2 regions of the Streptomyces sp. UG1 genome follow, and region 1 is predicted to be linked to the other one. Evidence: riboswitches for the same ligand, from Rfam matches in the RefSeq annotation. Region 1 holds a riboswitch; the other holds the start of a gene.

What was found. Region 1 has a riboswitch for cyclic di-AMP ahead of ACP4J3_RS42485 (M23 family metallopeptidase). Riboswitches for the same ligand answer to the same signal wherever they lie in the genome.
Region 2: it holds a riboswitch for cyclic di-AMP, as region 1 does, so the genes downstream of both, ACP4J3_RS03315 (NlpC/P60 family protein) here and ACP4J3_RS42485 (M23 family metallopeptidase) in region 1, are expected to answer to the same signal.

What each region holds. Positions count from the first base shown of each region.
Region 1 covers NZ_JBNGGG010000051.1:64,086-67,232, forward strand. Annotated here, with positions in the region: gene ACP4J3_RS42480 (PP2C family protein-serine/threonine phosphatase) at 1-831, shown strand, start outside; cyclic di-AMP (ydaO/yuaA leader) riboswitch at 1,065-1,221, shown strand; gene ACP4J3_RS42485 (M23 family metallopeptidase) at 1,234-2,259, shown strand; gene ACP4J3_RS42490 (aldo/keto reductase) at 2,384-3,147, shown strand, end outside.
Region 2 covers NZ_JBNGGG010000002.1:229,846-232,992, forward strand. Annotated here, with positions in the region: gene ACP4J3_RS03305 (glucarate dehydratase family protein) at 1-496, shown strand, start outside; gene ACP4J3_RS03310 (NAD-dependent epimerase/dehydratase family protein) at 538-1,605, shown strand; cyclic di-AMP (ydaO/yuaA leader) riboswitch at 1,748-1,922, shown strand; gene ACP4J3_RS03315 (NlpC/P60 family protein) at 1,931-3,147, shown strand, end outside.

The DNA.
Region 1 (3,147 bases):
GAGCTGGTCACCGTGGCCGTCGTCTCCGTCCTCGCCGTCCTCATCAACCTTCTCGTCCGCCGCAGCGACGAACGCCTCGCCTCCGCCCGCGGGATCGCCGAGGCCGTCCAGCGCGCCGTACTGCCGGAACCCGCCGAGCGGATCGGTGGCTTCCAGATCGCGGCGCGGTACGAGGCGGCGCAGGAGGGCGCCTCCATCGGCGGTGATCTGTATGCCGTGCAGGACAGTCCGCACGGGGTGCGGCTGGTCGTGGGGGACGTGCGGGGCAAAGGGATCGGCGCGGTGGGGGCCGTCGCCGTCGTCATCGGCGCCTTTCGGGAGGCCGCCGAGCAGGAGGCCACCCTGGAGGCGGTCGCGCAGCGGCTGGAGCGGGCGCTGGCGCGGGAGCGGACCAGGCGGGACGGCGTCGACTCCTACGAGGGCTTCACCACCGTCGTGCTCGCCGAACTGCCGCACGGCGACGGCACCGTGCGGATCGTCAACCGCGGGCACCCGCCGCCCCTGCTGCTGTACGCGGACGGCACCGTATGCCCGCTGCCCGCCGCCGAACCGGCGCTGCCGCTCGGCATGAGCGAGCTCGGCGCCTGGCCCGACCGGGCCGACGAGGCCGGCTTCCCGGGCGGGGCGACGCTGCTGCTGTACACCGACGGGCTGTCCGAGGCGCGCGACGACAGCGGGCGGTTCTACGACCCCGAGGCCGGGCTCTCCGGTCGCGCCAACGCCCGGCGCGAGCCGGCCGCGCTGCTCGGGGTGCTCGCGGCACAGGTGCGCCGGCACTCCGGGGGCGGCATGGCGGACGACATGGCCCTCATGGCCGTACGACACCCCTGATCGTTGTGACCCGGGGTGACCGGGCGACCGCCCTCCGCATAACAACTGACATACCGTCAATACCTGTGTGACTCCTGAGCCCGAGCCAACTCGCCCGAATTAGACCGTTGGTGACCCGTAAGTCCAGGCGAAAATAGTTAATGATCAAGCGGAACAGCTTGGAATCCGCACCCCGCGTCTATTAACGTTCGATAACGCAGCGCGGTCGTCCCAGCCGTCACAAGAGGCGGCTCCGTGCGCACGCGCCGAGTCCCGCAAGGGAGCCGGGGAACCACCACCCTGGGGTGAATCGCGCGGATGCCGTCGTGAACCCACGACCGGTATACGCGCGTAGGAGACCTTCCTGCTCCGAACCCGTCAGCTAACCCGGTAGGCGAGAAGGAAGGAAAGGAGTACGCCCACGTGGCGTCCAACAGGCCTGCTACGCAAGCCCCGTTCGTGCCGAGTCAGCGCAGCACCGACACCTTCGGCTACGACCGCTACCGCACCGACGAGGGCCCGTTCGAGGAGTGGAACCCCACCGCGGAGTCCATTCGTCCCGCGCGTGGCAGGCACCGCGTCGGCAAGCAGCGCGGCGGGGGACTCGCCCGCAGCTCCACGGTTCTCGGCGTCGGCGTCATAGCCGCCGTCGGCGCGGGCGGTATGGCCAGCGCCCAGAGCGGCAAGCCGCCAGTCGCCATCACCATCCCCGACCTGCCCCTGATCTCCGACGACGACGAGGCTCCCGCCGAGGACGCCGGTACCGCGCTCAGCACCATGGGCGAGGCCACCGAGGAGACCACGCAGGGCACCTCCGACGCCGGCGAGGCGCTGCGCAGCCGGATCATCGCGCAGGCCGAGGTCCAGCAGGGCCAGATCGACAGCAAGGCCGTCGCGGACGCCGTCGCCGCCGCCGAGAAGGAGGCCGCCGAAGCGGCCGCCAAGGCGGAGAAGGAGGCCGAGGCCAAGGCCGCCGCCGCGAAGGCCGCCGCCGAGGAGGAGGCCCGCAAGAAGGCCGAGGCCGAGCGCCTGGCCGAACTGGCCAAGCAGTACACGCTGCCGACCTCCTCGTACACCATCACCTCGACCTTCGGGCAGGCCGGCGCCTACTGGTCCTCCGGCTACCACACGGGCCTGGACTTCGCCGCCCCCACGGGCACGCTGATCAAGGCGATCCACTCCGGCACGATCACCTTCGCCGGCTGGGACGGCTCGTACGGCTACAAGACCGTGCTCACCCTGGACGACGGCACCGAGCTGTGGTTCGCGCACCAGTCCTCGATCAGCGTCAGCGTGGGCCAGAAGGTCAACACCGGCGACGTCATCGGCCGCGTGGGCGCGACGGGCAACGTGACCGGCGCCCATCTGCACCTCGAGGTGCACCCCGGCGGCAGCTCCAACGGCATCGACCCGCTGGCGTGGCTGCGGGGCAAGGGCCTCACCCCCTGACGCACCCCCTCGACGGGCATCGACTTCCGATCCCCGGCGGTCCTGGCGGCGACCCCCCGACGTCGGGGCTGCCGGTTTTCGGTATGTGGAATACCGGCTTCTGACACGGAGGTTGGTGAAGAGCATGACTTCTCTGCGCAAGCTCGGCTCCTCCGACCTCGAGGTCCACCCGCTCTGCCTCGGCGGCAACGTCTTCGGCTGGACCGCCGATGAGGACCGGTCCTTCGCCGTACTCGACGCCTACGCGGCGGCGGGCGGCAACTTCATCGACACGGCGGACCAGTACTCCGCCTGGGTCGAGGGCAACGCCGGCGGCGAGTCCGAGACCATCATCGGCAAGTGGATGAAGGCGCGCGGCAACCGCTCCGACGTCGTGATCGCCACGAAGGTCAGCCGGCACCCCGACTTCCAGGGCCTGAGCGCGGCCAACATCAAGGCCGCCGCGGACGCCTCCCTGCGCCGCCTCGGCACCGATCACATCGACCTCTACTACACCCACTTCGACAAGCCGGAAGTACCGGTCGAGGAGATCATCGGCGCGCTGGACGAGCTGGTGAAGGCGGGCAAGGTGCGGCACATCGCCGCGTCCAACATCTCCGCCGAGCGCCTGGCGGCCTCCCTCGCCTTCTCCGACCGCGAGGGCCTCGCCCGGTACGTCGCCCTCCAGCCCCACTACAACCTGGTCTCCCGCGACACCTACGAGGGCGCCCTGCAGAACCTCGCCGAGCGCGAGGGCCTGGCGGCCGTCCCGTACTACGCCCTGGCGTCCGGCTTCCTCACGGGCAAGTACCGCACCGGTACGACGGTGGACAGCCCGCGCGCCCAGGGTGCCGCCAAGCACGCGGAGACCGAGCGGGGCCGGCGGGTGCTGGCCGCGCTGGAGGAGGT
Region 2 (3,147 bases), on a different contig from region 1:
GAAGGACTCCCCGCTGCCACTGGCGACCAACATGTGCGTGATCGCCTGGGAGCACCTCAAGCCCGCGATCGAACAGAACGCCATCCAGGTGCTGCTGACCGACCACCACTACTGGGGCGGCCTGCGCCGCACTCGTGAACTGGCGGCCGTCTGCGAGGCGTTCGGCATCGCGCTGTCGATGCACTCCAACTCGCACCTGGGCATCAGTCTCGCCGCGATGACCCATGTGGCGGCGGCCATCCCCAACCTCGACCACTCCTGCGACACGCACTACCCGTGGAACTCGGCCGACGACGTGATCGTCCCCGGCGTCCTCGAACTGCGCGACGGTGCGGTCGAGGTGCCCACCGGCCCGGGTCTCGGCGTCGAGCTGGACCACGACGCCCTCGACCGGCTGCACCGGCTGTACGTCGACTCGGGGGTGCGCTCCCGCGACGACACGGGCTACATGCGGCGGATCCACCCGGAGTACGAGCTGCGGCTGCCGCGCTGGTGACGCGGCGTCATAGGGTGACCCCCGACCGCACGATGTGAGGGGTGAGGGGCGTGGGCTCGGACGGCTCGGCGGCCGTGCTGGTGACCGGCGGCAGCGGCTTCGTCGGCAGTCATCTGGTCAGGCGGCTCCTGGAGCGCGGCCACCGGGTCCACGCCACGGTGCGCGACACGGCCGCCACGGCGAAGGTGCGGCCGCTGCGGGAGATGCAGGAGGCGTACCCCGGTCGGCTGTCCCTGTTCGAGGCGGACCTGCTGTCCGAGGGCTCCTTCGACGGGGCGATGGCCGGGTGCCGGACGGTGTTCCATGTGGCCTCGCCGTTCCGCATGCCGGAGAAGATCAAGGACGGCCGCCGGGAGATGGTCGAGCCGGCCCTGCTCGGCACCCGCAATGTGCTGGCGGCGATCGAGCGGACGCCGACGGTGGACAGGCTCGTGTTCACCTCCACCGTGGGCGCCATCTTCGGCGACTACGCGGATGTCCTGGACATGGACGACGGTGTCCTCTCGGAGCGGTACTTCAACACCACCAGCACGGTGGAGAACAACCCGTACCACTACGCGAAGACGGTCGCCGAACGCGCGGCGTGGGAGGCGGAGGCCGCCCAGGACCGCTGGCGCATGGTGTCGGTCAACCCCGGCCTGATCCTGGGGCCCTCCCTCACTCCCGCCTCCGAGTCCGGCAGCCTGTTCCTGCTCCAGGAGCTGTTCAAGGGCTACTTCTGCTACGGCGCCCCGGACTTCAGCTTCACCACGGTGGACGTGCGCGACGTGGCCGACGCGCACATCGCGGCGGCCGAGAACCCGGACGCCAAGGGCCGCTACATCGTGGCCGCCGAAACCATGACGTCGTTCCACGAGATGTCCCGCATCCTGCGCACCCGCCATCCGCGCGACCTCCGCCTTCCGCGCACCGCGCTCCCCCACTGGCCGGTACGTGTCCTCGGCCCCGCCTTCGGACTGACGCAGGATTACATCCGCAAACACCTCGGCATCCGGTTCCGGGTGGACAACAGCCGCAGCGTCGGCGAACTCGGCATCAGCTACCGCCCGATCGAGCAGACGATCCTGGATCACTACGAAGCGTGGCGGAACCGACGCGAAACGAAGTGAATCCGGCGGTCGTTCCCCTCCAAGCGTCAAAGGTCACAAAAACGTATCGGACATTTAACGCCTCAACCTTCACGGGAGCCGCACAAGTTGGCTAGGTTACGGATCAGGCCGCACGACGACCTCCGGCGAACCCCGTCGGGACGCGCGGCCTCCGCCGAGTCCGGTGCGCCATCGAGGTTCACCGGAGCCGGGGACCCAACCGAACTTGGGGTGAATCGGCCCAATCGCCTTTCGGGGCAGGGGCCGTAGGGCACACCTTCCGGAACCGACCGCCCGAACCCGTCAGCTAACTCGGTAGGCGGAGTACGGAAGGAGTACGTCGCCCATGGCGCCGGAAGGCACCGCGCGGCCGGGGGCTCTCAGCCTGCCCGGCATGCGCAACTCCGCACTCGCGTCGGCGGCCCTCACCTCGGTGGCCCTGCTCGGTCAGACGGCGGGCGCCACCCCCTCACTCGCGGACGAGTCACCGAGCCGCGAGGAGGTCAACCGACGCGTCGCCGCTCTCTACAACCGGGCCGAGACCGACTCGGGAACCTTCAACGCCACCCGTGCGTCGTCGACGGGACCGCCGGGGCGCGCCGCCCGGCCGGCGGACGCCGGACGCGCGCCCGCCGCCCCGCCCCGGGGCGAGGACGGCAGGCGTGGCGACCGCTCCCTCGACCGCGTCACCCGGCAGTGGTTCGACGGTGCGCGTGCGAATCTCGGTCCGATCGTCCCGGCGGCGCCGCCGAGGCCCGCGCGGGCGCTGGACGGCGCCGACCCGGCACGGGAGTCCTCCGGCCGCGCGCCACTGGAGCTGACGGCCGGGCCGGCCACCGGAACGGCTCCCTCGGCGGAGCTGCCCGCCGGCCCGCTCGCCGCCCTGCCGGCCGCTCCGGAGGCGGACCCTCAGGCCGCGACCCAGGTCATGCCGGCGATCCCCGCCCGGCCCCCCTCGTCCGCCCCGGCCACCGAACCGGCGGCGGCCGACCCCCAGCAGCGGTCCGGGCTGCGGACGACCAAGGAACAGAACCAGCGCAAGCTGGACCGGGCCCGCGAGCTGCTGTCCATGTACGCCATGCGGCAGAACGACCCGCTGACGACGGCCGGCGCCCTGCCCGCCGCCACCGACACCTGGGGTGCCCTACCGGCCCAGGTCCAGCCCTCGGCCGAGGAGCAGTGGCAGGCGCTGCAGGCCCAGTCGGCCGCCGACCTCACCACGGTCCCGCCCGGCGCGACGGCCTGGCCGACGCCCTCCCTGGCCTCCGCCCCAGCCCCGGCCCTGGTCACGGACCCCCTCACCGCCCCGGTCACGGACCTCCTCACGGCCCCCGCCCTGAGCCAGACGCCGCCCCTGGCCCCGTTGACGGACCCCCTCACCGCCCCCGCCCTGAGCCAGACGTCGACCCCGGGCACGGCCTCGGCCCCATTCACGGCCCCCCTCACCGCCCCCTTCCCGAGCCAGCCACCGCCCTCGGGCACAGCCCCGGCCCCGAGCACCGCCCTCACCTCCACGGCATCACAGGACACCCGGGCCATCCGCGCCCTGGAGTTCGCTCGCGC